2 regions of the Streptomyces sp. NBC_01012 genome follow, and region 2 is predicted to be linked to the other one. Evidence: riboswitches for the same ligand, from Rfam matches in the RefSeq annotation. Region 2 holds a riboswitch; the other holds the start of a gene.

Region 1 (7,164 bases), 7.2 Mb from region 2:
AGCCCTACTACACCGCGAAGGCCGGGGTCCAGGACCGGGTACGCGAGGCGGGCTTCACGCACTGGACGCTCATCAAGCCCGGCTACTTCATGGAGAACCTTCTCCCCTCCAAGGAGATCGTGTTTCCCCGCGGGGTGGAGGGCGGCCTGGTGACCCTGCTGAAGCCCACGACCCGGCTGTCCCTCGTCGCCGTCGACGACATCGGCAGGGCGGCGGCCGCCGCCGTCGCCGCACCGGAGCGTTTCCACGAGGTCGAGCTGGAGCTGGCGAGCGACTGCCTGCCCATGACGGACATCGCCGCGGTCCTCTCGCGCCGTCTCGGTGTCGAGCTGACAGCTCCCGACATGACAGCGGAGGAGGCGACCGCCGCGGGGATGCCCGACATGGGCTTCGGCCAGTCGGGCATGAACGAGCACCCCCAGCCCGCCCGCCCGGAATTCGCGCGGGAGCTCGGCATCCCCCTCACCTCCTTCGACGAGTGGGCCGAGGCCCACCTGCGGCCGGCCTCGTCCTGAGGCCTGTCCGGCGCCGGTGGCGCTCCGTCAGGCGGGCCGCAGGTCGAACCAGTCGAAGGCCGGGGCGCCACGGGTCGCGTACATGCCGACCACCCGGCCGGTGAAACCCCCCGCGACCTCGGTGGTGAGGTAGCGCCCGTCGAGTTCGGCGAGTACCTCGAAGTCCCCGTCGGCAGTCTCGTACCCCATGCGCAGGGTGTCGGGGCCGCCGACCCGGAGGCCGGAGGCCTCCACGGTGCCGTCACCCTCGGGACGCACGACGACGGTGGGCGGCAGTACATCTGTTGTGGTCACATCGATCCGCAGGACCAAGGGGCCGGTGGGTACCGTCCGTTCGGCCACGGTCCGACGCAACGGACCTATGCGCGCGACCGCACGCACCCTGCCGCCCTCGGCCTCCACCTCGTAGTGGTGGGCCTCGTCGAGCCGTACGGCCATCCCGCCCCTGCCTCCTTCACCAGGGTCGGCCAGCACCCGCGCGCTGCAGTCCGGATCACGCTGGCGCCTCCCGACGAACAGGGCGCCCGGCCGGTCCAGGCTGTCCGCGCGGGCGTGCAGCACCAGATGTCCGGGGCGCTCGTCGAGGCGTACGGCGCCCGGGTCCTGCCTGCGTGGCGACACCCAGCAGGGCGCGAGTACCGCGGAGTCGAAGTCGTCCCGGTACGGCTCCTCGGGCCAGGGGCGCGGGGGCAGCGCCGGAGCCTCGGCACGCAGCTCCAGCGGGCCGGGCAGGGGCCACTCGTCCACCCAGCGCACCGGCGCCAGGAACGTCTCCCGGCCCAGGCCGTGGTATCCGGGCGTGTCACCACGGGGCCTGGTGCCCAGCAGGACCATCCACCATGTTCCGTCGTGGGCCTCCACCAGATCCCCGTGACCGGTGTTCTGCACGGGGTGGCCTGTACTGCGGTGGGACAGCACGGGGTTGTCCGGGTGTGGTTCGAAGGGACCCGGCAGCGTCCGCGCCCTGGCCACCGACATCGCGTGCCCGCGTTCCGTCCCGCCCTCCGACAGGAGCAGATACCACCAGTCGCCGATCCGGTAGAGGTGCGGCCCCTCGGGATACTGGAGCCCGCTCCCCGACCACATGTCCACCGGCTCACCGAGCAGTTCACCCGTCTCCGGCTCGATGCGCACCCCACGGATGCCGTCGTGGGAGAACACGCACCAGCAGTTGCCCTCGTCGTCCCAGGCCAGATCGGGGTCGATGCCCGGGATGCCGACCGGCACGGGCTCCGACCACGGGCCTGCGGGGTCCTCTGCGGTCGCCAGGACGGTGCCCGCGCCTGCCACCACGGTCGTGATCATCCAGAAACGGCCGTCATGGTGGCGCAGCGTGGGCGCGTACACCCCGCAGGAGGACGGAGCCGTGTCGGCCAGCGCCAACCGCGAAGGGCGGTCAAGGGCATGTCCGATCAGCCGCCAGTGCACGAGATCCCTGCTGTGCCACAGCGGGACCCCGGGGACGTACTCGAAGCTGGACGTCGCCACGTAGTAGTCCTCGCCCACGCGGCAGACACTCGGATCCGGACTGAAGCCGGGTATCACGGGATTGTCGAAGAGCACCTGGACCGTCCTCGGGTCAGGCCCCGAGTCGCAGGGCATGATCGTTGAAGCGCTTCGAAGATGGCAGTCGTGCAGGTGGGTGTCAAGCGAGCGGGGCGGACCTTCGACAACCTGTGCGGGCGTGTGAGTTGGCCGTATTGAAGCGCTTCGACTCACCCTTGGCTCGGAGGAGAGTGGGTTCCTGCGGGTCCACAACCATGTGCGCGACCGTCGGGGTGGGGAGCAGACTGCGGGCATGGACCAAGAAGCTGTCGGATCTTCCGGTGTGAACCCTTCGGCGCGGTGGAACCGCGTGCTCGGGTTCCCGCCGGACGCCCGCCTGTTGATCGTCAACTGCGACGACTTCGGCATGTATCCCGCGATCAACACCGCGGTGATCGAATCGATCGAGCAGGGGATCGCGGGGTCGTGCAGCCTCATGACCGTGTGTCCAGCGGCGCAGGACGCCGTACGGCTGCTGCGGCGACGGCCGGACGTCCCGTTCGGGATCCATCTCACCCTGGTGTGTGAGATGCCCGGGCACCCGTGGGGTCCCCTGGCCGCGAAGGACAAGGTGCCCTCGCTGCTCGACCCCGCGGGCAACTTCTTCGCGCCGACGCCGGCAGGACGGACCGCCCTACTCGGCCGTGCCCGGCCCGACGAGGTCGAGACCGAGTTCCGCGCGCAGCTGGACGCCGTGACCGAGAAGGGGCTCACGCCCACCCATCTGGACTTCCACTGCCTGGCCGACGGAGGCCGCGACGACATCCTGGACCTGACCGTGGAACTGGCCCGGGAGTACGGCCTCGCCGTCCGCGTATGGCTGGAGCCGGGCCTTCGGGCGATGCGGCGGCGGGGGCTGCCCGTCGTCGACCACGACTTCCTGGACAGCTTCTCCCTGGCGACCGAGGACAAGGCGGCACGGTATGCCCGACTGCTCCAGGCGCTGCCGATCGGTCTCAGCGAATGGGCCGTGCATCCCGGTCTCGGCGACCGTGAGGCGACAACCGTCGACAGCGGATGGCGGGTGCGCCGTGCCGACCACGACTTCCTCACGTCACCCGAGGCCCGTGAGGCCGTGGAACGGGAGGGCATCACGGTGATCGACCACCGGGCCCTTCAGCGTGTCTGGGCACGCGACGCCGGGGCCACCGTGGGCCGCCGCCCCGGCCATCCGCATGCTGGACCTGGCGCACCGGACGCCCGGACGGACCCGTAGGCTGGCGGGTGCAGCTGGTTCGCCCCGTCCGCCAGACGGGATGCGTCGCAAGAGGGAACCCGGTGGAATTCCGGGACTGCCCCGCAGCGGTGAGCGGGAACGACCGCCGTCATACGCACTGGGTCCGACGTACCGGGCCTGGGAAGCGACGGCCATTAGGTGTCCTCCTTGAGGGCGTGCCCGCGAGTCCGAAGACCTGCCATCTGCCCGCGCGCGGACGAACCGTGCGCGGACCATCCCGGTGACCTCGTGGGCGGGTCGGCGTACATACCAGGCGGATCACCGCGTCGTCCGGCGCGCCTCCCGTCCGGTACGTCACCCCTTCGCGCTCTCGTCCCGTCTCCGGGATCTCAGGGATTCATCTCGCGAAGGAGATCTCCGTGACCACCGAGCACCCGACCGCGGCAGCGCGGTCCACCGTGTACGGCTACCCCCGGCAGGGACAGAACCGGGAACTGAAGAAGGCCGTCGAGGGCTACTGGAAGGGACGGGTCACCGCGGACGCCCTCCGCGCCACCGCGGCGGAGCTACGTCGTACCACCTGGCAGCAGCTGGGCGCCGACGGTATCGACGAGGTCCCGACCGGGGACTTCTCGTACTACGACCATGTGCTGGACACCACCGTCATGGTCGGTGCCGTCCCCGCACGCCATCGCGAGGCGGTCGCAGCCGACCCGCTCGACGGCTACTTCGCGATGGCGCGTGGCACGCAGGACGTCGCACCACTGGAGATGACCAAGTGGTTCGACACCAACTACCACTATCTGGTCCCGGAGCTGGGCCCGGACACGGTCTTCACGGCGAACTCGGCCAAGCAGGTGGCCGAGCTCAAGGAGGCGGTAGCCCTGGGGGCCACCGCCAGGCCGGTCCTGGTGGGTCCGGTGACGTATCTGCTCCTGGCCAAGCCCGCCCCGGGTGTCGCCGCGGACTTCGACACGCTCACGCTCCTGGACCGCCTGCTGCCGGTGTACGCCGAGGTGCTCGGCGACCTGCGTGCGGCCGGCGCCGAGTGGGTGCAGCTCGACGAGCCCGCACTCGTCCAGGACCGCGGCCAGGCCGAACTGGCCGCCGTCGAGCGCGCCTACCAGCTGCTGGGCACGCTCGCCGACCGGCCCAAGCTGCTGGTCGCCTCCTACTTCGGCCGGCTGGGCGAAGCCCTTCCCGTCCTCGCCAAGGCACCGGTGGACGGGCTCGCGCTGGACTTCACCGAGGCCGCCGCCGCGAATCTGGACGCTCTGGCCGCGGTCGGCGGGCTTCCCGGCAAGCGCCTGGTCGCGGGGGTCGTCAACGGGCGCAACATCTGGATCAACGACCTGGAGAAGTCGCTCTCCACGCTCGGCACCCTGCTCGGGCTCGCCGGACGCGTCGACGTGGCGCCCTCCTGCTCCCTGCTGCACGTCCCCCTGGACACCACGGCCGAACGCGACATCGACCCGCAGCTCCTGCGCTGGCTGGCCTTCGCCCGGCAGAAGACCGCCGAAGTCGTGACTCTGGCCCGGGGAATCACCCGGGGCACCGGCGCCATCACCGCCGAACTCGCCGCCAACCGGGCCGACCTTGCCTCCCGCACGCACTCCCCGGTCACCCGGGACCCCGCTGTCCGCACCAGGACAGCCGCGGTGACCGAGGGCGACGCCCGCCGCTCGCAGCCGTACAGCGAACGGGCCTCTGCCCAGCGTGCGCACCTCGGGCTGCCCCTGCTGCCGACGACCACCATCGGCTCGTTCCCGCAGACGGACGAACTGCGCACCGCCCGGGCCGACCTGCGCGCCGGACGTATCGACGCGGCCGGGTACGAGGAGCGCATCAAGGCCGAGATCCAGGAGGTCATCTCCTTCCAGGAGGAGACCGGGCTGGACGTCCTGGTGCACGGCGAGGCCGAACGCAATGACATGGTGCAGTACTTCGCGGAGCGGCTGACCGGGTACCTCGCCACCCAGCACGGCTGGGTCCAGTCCTACGGCACCCGCTATGTCCGTCCTCCGGTACTGGCGGGCGACATCTCCCGCCCCGAGCCGATGACGGTGGGCTGGACGACGTATGCCCAGTCGCTCACCGACCGTCCGGTCAAGGGCATGCTCACCGGGCCTGTCACCATGCTCGCCTGGTCCTTCGTCCGCGACGACCAGCCTCTCGGGGACACCGCCCGCCAGGTCGCGCTCGCTCTCCGGGACGAGGTGAACGATCTGGAGGCCGCGGGGACTTCGGTCATCCAGGTGGACGAGCCCGCACTGCGCGAGACACTGCCGCTGCGCGCCGCCGACCACCAGGAGTATCTCGCCTGGGCGACGGAGTCGTTCCGGCTCACCACCGGCGGGGTGCGACCGGACACCCAGATCCACACCCATATGTGCTATGCCGAGTTCGGTGACATCGTCCAGGCCATCGACGACCTCGACGCCGACGTCATCAGCCTGGAGGCCGCACGCTCCCACATGCAGGTCGCCCACGAGCTGGCGGACCACGGATACCCGCGTGAAGCGGGACCCGGCGTGTACGACATCCACTCGCCCCGTGTTCCGAGCGCCGATGAGGCCGCCGAGCTGCTGCGCACCGGACTGAAGGCGATCCCGGCCGGCCGGCTGTGGGTCAATCCGGACTGCGGGCTCAAGACCCGTGGCTGGCCGGAGACCCGCGTCTCGCTGGAGAACCTCGTGTCCGCGGCCCGTACGGTCCGCGGCGAGCTGCCGGCGTCCTGACCCTCAGGGCCGGCTCGGGGCGCCCCCGTGGCCCCCGGGCCGGTCCCACCAGGTCATATCCCCAGGCCACTGATTACCTGTTTCAACCTGTTTGCGGTGGTTGGTGTCGGGTACCCCACAGAGAGGGCGGAATGCAGCGTTCCGCTGCGGGGCCGTAAGGATCCACGGGCTGAGCCGTCACCCGTGGCCACCGGTGCCGCCGACCCGAACACCGACGAGAAGGAGTCATCCGTGTCCTCGGTACCCGCCATCACGCTCAACAACGGTGTGGAGATCCCCCAGCTCGGCTTCGGGACCTTCCAGATCCCGCCGGAAGAGACCCGCGAAACCACCCTGGCGGCCCTGGAGACCGGCTACCGGCACATCGACACGGCGCAGATGTACGGCAACGAACAGGAGGTCGGCCAGGCGGTCCGTGACTCGGGCCTCGACCGTTCCGACGTCTTCGTCACCAGCAAGCTGGACAACGACGCCCATCCGTACGACGACGCCCTCAAGGCGTTCGAGCGCACCATGGAGAGGCTCCAGCTCGGCCATCTCGACCTCTTCCTCATCCACTGGCCGCTGCCCGACAAGGGCGACTTCGTGGAGACCTGGAAGGCGCTGGAGGAGATCTACCGCTCAGGCCGTGTCAAGGCCATCGGCGTATCGAACTTCCAGCCGCACCACCTGCGCCGGCTGCTGGACGGCGGCACCGTGGTGCCCGCCGTCAACCAGATCGAGGTGCATCCCTACCTCACCCAGGACACCGTCAGGTCCTTCGACGCCGAACACGGCATCGCGACGGAGGCCTGGTCGCCGATCGCACAGGGCAAGGTGCTCGACGACCCCACGCTCGCGCGTATCGCGGAGCGGGTGGGCAAGTCGACGGCGCAGGTCACACTGCGCTGGCATCTGCAGCGCGGGGACATCGTGTTCCCCAAGTCGGTGACCCTGCGGCGTATCCAGCAGAACTTCGACCTCTTCGACTTCGAGCTCACCGAAGGGGACATGGGCGAGATCAGTGCCCTGAACCGCGACGAGCGCACCGGGTTCGACCCGGACCGGTTCAACGGCTGAACGTCTCCACGCAGCGCGGGACCCGCCCCTCGGCGAGAGGCGGGTCCCGCGGCACGGAGAGCTTCAGCGTGTCACTTCAGGGCGGGCGGTGCCGAGTCCGCCGATGTGCCCCATTGCGAGGGTTCCGTGC
Region 2 (7,164 bases):
ACAGCTACCCGGTCATCGATGTGGAGATCTCCGCCGAGAGCCACCCGTTCTTCACGGGCAGGGCCAGGGTGGTCGACACCGAGGGACAGGTCGCCAAATTCGAACGGCGCTACGGCGACGAGGGCAAGGGTGACGCCGGTTGAGCCGGGGGCCGTTCAGGGCGGTGTGCCGCGCCGGGTCCCGGCATATGTCGCCCTGACCGGCCGGCGTGCCCAGCGGTGTCCTCGCCCCCCTCACGGTCGTTGATTTCTTCATGACCGTGACCCTGACCGACACCGTCCCACCGTCCACCACCGAACTGCTGACCGGCGTCCTCCTCGGTCCGGAATTCCGCCGCGAGCACGGATTCTGGCAGCGGCTGATCAGCACAGAACCGTTCCGCCGCCCCGCCGGCGGAACACCCGAGGAGCGGCTGGAACTCGCCTACGACCGGTTGCGGGTCCTCAACCTCTCCCTGGACAGCGGAGCGCGTCTGGCCGCCGATCCGCGCGCGCTGGCCGCCCTGCACGCCTGGCTCGGTCCGGTGGACCCCGCGCTGACCACCGTGGCGGGCATCCACTACAACCTCTTCCTCGGCAGTCTCCTGGACCACGACCGCACCGGCCGCCGTGATCTGTCGGACTATCTGACGATGCGGCGCATCGGCACCTTCCTCTGTACGGAGGTGGCGCACGGCAACAACGCGGCCGCGATGGAGACCACCGCGACGTACGACCGTGAGCGGGACGGCTTCGTCCTCAACACCCCGAACCCGGGCGCGCAGAAGTTCATGCCCAACACGAGCCCGGCGGGCGGGGCGAAGTCCGGCCTGGTCGCCGCCCGCCTGGTGGCCGACGGATCCGACCACGGGGTGCGCCTCTTCCTGGTGCACCTCACCGACGACGTACGGGCGCTGCCCGGGGTCCGGGTGCGGCGGCTGCCCGCCCGGATGGGCAGCCCCGTCGACCACTGCCTGACCTCGTTCGACCGGCTCTTCGTGGCGCGGGACGCCCTGCTGGGAGACGGCGACGAGGGCGAAACCCCGGGCGGCTTCAGAACCGGTCCCGGGGACAGACGACGGCGCTTCCTCGCCTCGATCGGGCGGGTGACCCCCGGCCGCATCTCGATGAGCGCCTGCGCGGCGGGCTCGGCCAGGGCGACCCTGGCGGTCGCCGTGCGCTACGGCGGGCACCGGATGATCTCCGGGACCCGTGGCGCACCGCCGGTGCCGGTCAGCGCCCACCGGACCCACCACGGACCGCTCGCCTCCGCCATGGCCACGGTCTTCGCCATGAGCCTGCTCCACCGGCGGGCCCAGGAGCGGTGGGAGGCCCGCACGGACGAGGACGGGCGGGCAGAGGCGGGCATTCTCGTCGATGTCGCCAAGGCGTGGATCACCTGGCGGGCCCGTGACGTCATCGTCGAGAGCCGTGAACGCTGCGGCGCGCAGGCGCTGCTGGAGAACAACGGTATGACCGAACTCGTCACAGGCGTGGAGGGGGCCATCACCGCGGAGGGCGACAACATCGCGCTGTACGCCAAGGCGGCGGCCGACATGCTCTTCGCCGCCGAGCCGGGCCGCGACGACGTCCAGGACCCCGCCCCGGAGCCGGGTGAGCTGAGCGACCCGCGCTTCCTGGGCCGGCTCATGGCGGCCGTCCAGGACATCTGGTTCGCCCGGGCCAGGGCCCGCGCGACGCGCGCGCCCGACGCGGACACACTCGGACGCTGGAACGCGGCCTCGGGCCCGGCCCTGCGCGGGGTCGAGGCCCATGCGTACCGGCAGGCCGCCGAGGCCTACGCCGAGGCGCGCGCGGCGCTGCCCGCGGGGGAGGCCAGGGACCGCGTCGGGGAGCTGGAGCGGCTGTTCGCCGTCGAGTGGGTGTCCCGCAACAGCGGCGATCTGCTGTCCGCCGGTCTCCTGAGCCGCGCTCAGGTGGACGCACTCCCGGAGGCCGCCGAGGAACTCCTCGCGGCGGTCGCCGCGCACGCCCCCGAGCTGGCCGACGCCTTCGCCCTGCCCGAGAAGCTGCTCGCGGACTGGCCGATCGCGGGACCGGGCTACGCGGACGCGTACGACGACCCCCGGGGCCCCTGGCACACCGGCCGGGCGAACACCCGATGAGCGCCCCACGCAGGGTGCGGCCGGTGTGCGGCCGCCTGGGCGAGCGGCTGGAGACCCTGGGCCTGCGCGCCGTCCTGCTGGCCTACTGGGGTACGGCGTCCGTGCTCTCGCGCCGGTGCGGGAAGCCGCACAGGGACGGAGGCGAATCGGTTCACCCCAAGCGCTGAACCGCCCGACGGGCGCCCGGCCCGGAGCCGGCGGCGCCCGTCGGCCGTACCGCCGAGGGCCCGGGGCCGTCGGCGCGCCACGTGATAGCTTGCGGATGCCAGTCACACTCCACGTGGAGTCAGGGAATCCGGTGCGAATCCGGAGCTGACGCGCAGCGGTGAGGGGAACGGGCGGGGCCACGGCCACTGGGGCACCTCAGGGTGCACCGGGAAGGCGCTCCGCCCGGACGAACCCGAGTCCGAAGACCTGCTGGCACCCGCTTCCGCACCGGGAAGCGGCCCTTGTAACGGGCTTCGCGCATGAGCCCAGAGAACGCCGAGGATTCCGTGCTCCCCATAGTCAGCGCCGTACGCCGCACAGCCCTGCTCACCGCCGCGCTCGCCCTCCTGGCAGCCTGTGGCCCGGGCGGCGGCTCATCCGACGGGGCCGCGGGTGCCGCCGCCGGCTTCCCCGTGACGCTGAAGAACTGCGGCCGTACGGTCACCGTCGACGCCGCACCCCGTCGCGCCGTCTCCCTGAACCAGGGATCGACGGAGATCCTGCTCTCCCTCGGCCTCGCCGACCGGCTCGCCGGAACCGCGACCTGGACGGACCCGGTGATGAAGGGGCTGGAGAAGGACGAAGCCACCGTGCCCCGCCTCGCCGAGAACCAGCCCTCCTCCGAGAGAGTCCTCGCCGAGGAACCCGACTTCGTCAGCGCCTCGTTCGAATCCATCCTCGGCAAGGGCGGCGTCGCGACACGCGATCAGTTCGATGATCTCGGCGTACCGAGCTACCTCTCACCCGCCGACTGCGCGGGCAAGGACAACAGCGGCGGCGGCGACGGTTCCCGCTCCGAGCCCCTGGCCATGGACCGCGTCTACGACGAAGTGCGCGATCTGGCCAAGGTGTTCGGCGTCCCGGAGCGCGGTGAGAAGCTGGTGGCCGGCCTCCAGGACCGGGTCGACGAGGCGACCGCGGACATCGACGCGTCCGGCACCACCCTGCTCTACTGGTTCGCCAACGCCGAAGCCCCCTACCTCGCGGGCTGTTGCGGCGCACCCGGCATCATCACGCGGGAGCTCGGCGCGAAGAACGTCTTCGACGACTCGCACGAGGAATGGCCCCAGATCAACTGGGAGACGGTCGCCGACCGTGACCCCGACGTGCTGGTCATCGGCGACCTGACCCGCGAGTCGGAGACGGCCGAGAGCGCCCGGAAGAAGATCGAGTTCCTGGAGTCCAACCCCGCCACGAAGAACATGACCGCCGTCCGGCACAAGCGCTACGTCCTGCTCAGCGGCCAGGCCATGAACCCGACCATCAGGACCGTGGAGGGCGTGGAGCGCGTCGCGGCCGGACTGCGTTCCTTCGGACTCGCGGGGTGACGAAGACCGAACAGGTCCCCGGCGCACGCGAGGAGCGGCCGTCGGCGACACCGCCCGCGGGAAGGGCCCGGATCCTGGGCGAGGGGCTGCTGTGGACCGCGGGGACCGTCCTGCTGCTCCTGTCCGTCGCGGTCGCCGTCACGATCGGACCCGCCCGCATCTCCGTCCCTGACGTCTGGTCGGCGGTGGCCTCGCACCTCGGCATCGGCGAGGGGCGGCTCACCCCGATCCGGGACGGCATCATCTGGAACCTGCGCATGCCCCGCACCCTGCTCGCCGCCGTGTGCGGGGCCGGGCTCGCGGTGTGCGGCACCGTGATGCAGTCGCTGCTGCGCAACCCGCTCGCCGACCCGTTCGTCCTCGGCGTCTCCTCCGGGGCGTCCACCGGCGCGGTCGTGGTGGTCGTCCTGGGCGTGGGCGGAGGAGCGGTGTCGGTCCCGGGCGGTGCCTTCGTCGGCGCCCTGTGCTCGTTCGCCCTGGTCCTGATCCTCAGCCACACGCTCGGCGGATCCACCGACCGGGTCGTCCTCTCCGGGGTCGCGGCCATGCAGCTCTTCTCCGCGATCACCTCCTTCGTCGTGATGACCGCGGCCGACGCGGAGCAGACCAGAGGGGTGCTCTTCTGGCTGCTCGGCTCACTGAGCGGGGTCGGCTGGACCGATGTGTGGATGTGCTCCGCCGTGCTGGCGGTGACCCTGCTGATCTGCCTCGGGCACGCCCGCACACTCGACGCCTTCGCCTTCGGCCAGGACGCCGCGGCCGCCCTCGGGGTACATGTCGCTCGCACCCGGATCGTGCTGCTGTGCACCACCGCTCTGCTGGCCGCGGCCCTCGTCAGCTCCGCGGGCGCCATCGGGTTCGTCGGCCTCGTCCTGCCGCACGCCGCCAGGGCACTGGCCGGGTCGGGGCACCGGAGGCTGCTGCCGGTGACCGCGCTCGCCGGAGCTGTCTTCCTGGTCTGGGTCGACACGCTGGCCAGGACCGTACTCGACCCCCAGGAGGTCCCGGTCGGTGTGGTCACCTCTCTCATCGGGGTGCCCGTCTTCGTCCTGGTCCTCCACCGCACACGGAGGAGCGCGTGAACCGGACCGTCACCCCCGGCGACGGCCTGCGCGCCGCGCGGGTCACCAGGCAGGCCGGCGGAAGGATCGTCCTCGACGGGGTGAGCATCGCCCCGCCACCCGGCGCGACCGTCGGGCTCCTGGGGCCGAACGGCTCCGGCAAGACGACGCTGCTACGGGTGATGGCCGGCGTGCTCGCCCCCGGTGCGGGCGTCGTCACGCTCGACGGCCGTACGCTCGCCGAAACAGGCCGCAGAGGTGTGGCCCGCCGCGTGGCCGTCGTCGACCAGCACGCGGTCACACAGGTCGACCTGAACGTGCTGGACGTCGTACGCCTCGGCCGCATCCCGCACCGGCGTGCCTGGTCGTCGCCGGGGCCGGAGGACGAGGAGGCGGTGCGCGAGGCCCTTGCGCGCACCGGACTCGCCGACCGGGCCGCCCAGTCCTGGCACACCCTGTCCGGCGGGGAGCGCCAGCGTGTGCAGATCGCCCGTGCCCTGGCCCAGCAGCCACGCGAACTCCTGCTGGACGAACCCACCAACCACCTGGACATCCAGCACCAGTTGGAGCTGCTCTCCCTGGTCACCACGCTGCCCCTCACCGCGGTGATCGCGCTGCACGACCTCAATCTGGCGGCGATGTTCTGCGACCGGGTCACCGTCATGAAGGACGGCCGGGTGGTCGCGGGCGGGACGCCGTCGGAGGTGATCACCGAGGAACTGATCGCCGATGTCTACCGGGTGCGCGCCGTGGTGACGCCGGAAGGCCCCGACGGGCGCCCCTCGGTGCGGTTCCTGCCGGGGTGAGCGAAGACGGGGCGGACGTACGGCGAAAAGGCGGACGTACGAATAAAGAGCGGACCTACGGCGAAAGAGCGGACCTACGACGGAAGGGCGGGCCCGTGAACCACCCGGGTCCGCCCCTCGCTACTGTCGCGCGGCCTTTCGCCGCTGGGTGAGGGGGTCAGCGACGACGTCCCTGGCCGAACTCGCCGCCCATGTCCTTGTCGCTGCCCATGTCGTCCTTGCCGTCCGCGTAGTCGATCTTCTCCTTGCGGAGCTCGGCGGAGACTTCCTTCTGCTCGGTGACCTTGCTGGTTTCGAGGCGGACCCGTTCCACCGGGACCGACTCCTTGCGGACGGTGGCTCGTTCGGCGTGCAGGGTGACCTCGACGTCCTGTTCGCCGAGATCGTTCGTCCCCTTCACACCCGTGGCCTTCTCGCCCGGCTGCAGAGGCTCGCGTACGACGCGCACCTCGTCGTGGGACACCGGCACCGTCCGCGTGACGTTTTCGGTCACGACGTACTTGTGCAGGCGTGCCGTTCCGCTCTCGTACTCCTCCGTACCGACCTGGAGCTGCTCCTCGGACCGGAGCATCTCCTCGCCGCCGGCACCGGCGGCGGACCGCTCGGCTCCGGCTCCGGCGAGCGGGCGGGACGTCGTGGAGGCCGTGTCGCGGTGCTTGCCCGTGCCGGCACCCGTGGTGCCCGCGCCGGCGGTGGTGCCGGTGGCCTTCGCCTGGCCGCCGGAGGTCGTACGGGCGGTGCCGGCTGCTCCGGCCGCACCCGCCGCACCCGCGGCGCCCGCGGCACCCATGGCTCCCGTTCCGGTCCCGGACGTCGTGCGCGCGTCGCCGCCCGCACCGCCGGTGGCCTTCCTGGTCATCCCGTAGTGCCGGTAGAGCTCCTCCTCCTCCGATACGGACAGATGCGCGTCGGCGTCCACCCGGGGGGCGTCCTTGACGCGGTCCTTCGGATGCGAGACGTGCAGGTCGGAGCCCACCCGGCGGGCTCCGGCCAGCGGTACGAAGCTCTCCTTCATCCCGAACATGCCGGTCTTGACCGTGATCCAGTCGGGCTTGCCGGTGTCGTCGTCGACGTACACCCGCCCCACTGTGCCGACTTTCTCCCCGTCACTGTCGTAGACGGTCAGACCGTCGAGTTCTCCGGAATCCGTGAAACCGTCAGCGGCTCCCATGGCCGATTCCTCCTCGCCCGGGCGCGTCCTGTGGGTGGGTCCAGCAGGGGAGGCGCGTCCGGATTCCATCGCGCCTCACCCGGATGGACGGTGCAACTTCCCGGCTCGACCGGCGAGCGGCCCAGGACATCGGAGAGGGGCGGTGGCCCCGTTCCACGCGGGTATCCGCCCCGCGAGCCCATTACGCCATTCGAGTGAGCCGGGGTCCGGACGGGGCGGCCGGGGCGCACCGGCCCGCCCGTATGATCGACGCGCTGCCGCCGACCGTCGGCAGGCCTGTCACGGGGGGTGCGCCATCGGATCCGTAAGCACGCGTCTGCCCCGGCAGCGCGGCGAGCTGCTGGCCCGCCAGGAGGACGGCATCGGGCTGCACCACCTGGTGTGGCGGCTCGGACCCGGCTGGCGGGTGTGCAGCAGCGCCGTGCTCGGCGGCGGGCTCGGCCCGCGCGCCTGGATCCTGAACGCCCAGGTGCCCGGTGGCTACCCC

The links. Region 2 has a riboswitch for cobalamin ahead of OG623_RS33170 (ABC transporter substrate-binding protein). Riboswitches for the same ligand answer to the same signal wherever they lie in the genome.
Region 1: another riboswitch for cobalamin. It lies ahead of metE (5-methyltetrahydropteroyltriglutamate--homocysteine S-methyltransferase); the one in region 2 lies ahead of OG623_RS33170 (ABC transporter substrate-binding protein).

Annotation. Positions count from the first base shown of each region.
Region 1 is NZ_CP108688.1:234,147-241,310, forward strand. It holds gene OG623_RS01000 (NmrA/HSCARG family protein) at 1-515, shown strand, start outside; gene OG623_RS01005 (glycoside hydrolase family 43 protein) at 543-2,117, opposite strand; gene OG623_RS01010 (polysaccharide deacetylase family protein) at 2,314-3,276, shown strand; cobalamin riboswitch at 3,290-3,481, shown strand; gene metE (5-methyltetrahydropteroyltriglutamate--homocysteine S-methyltransferase) at 3,657-5,975, shown strand; gene OG623_RS01020 (aldo/keto reductase) at 6,207-7,034, shown strand; gene OG623_RS01025 (GH92 family glycosyl hydrolase) at 7,106-7,164, opposite strand, start outside.
Region 2 is NZ_CP108688.1:7,437,873-7,445,036, forward strand. It holds gene OG623_RS33155 (type B 50S ribosomal protein L31) at 1-143, shown strand, start outside; gene OG623_RS33160 (acyl-CoA dehydrogenase) at 254-2,104, shown strand; gene OG623_RS33165 (hypothetical protein) at 2,101-2,271, shown strand; cobalamin riboswitch at 2,354-2,541, shown strand; gene OG623_RS33170 (ABC transporter substrate-binding protein) at 2,572-3,639, shown strand; gene OG623_RS33175 (FecCD family ABC transporter permease) at 3,636-4,721, shown strand; gene OG623_RS33180 (ABC transporter ATP-binding protein) at 4,718-5,506, shown strand; gene OG623_RS33185 (PRC and DUF2382 domain-containing protein) at 5,664-6,677, opposite strand; gene OG623_RS33190 (adenosylcobinamide amidohydrolase) at 7,039-7,164, shown strand, end outside.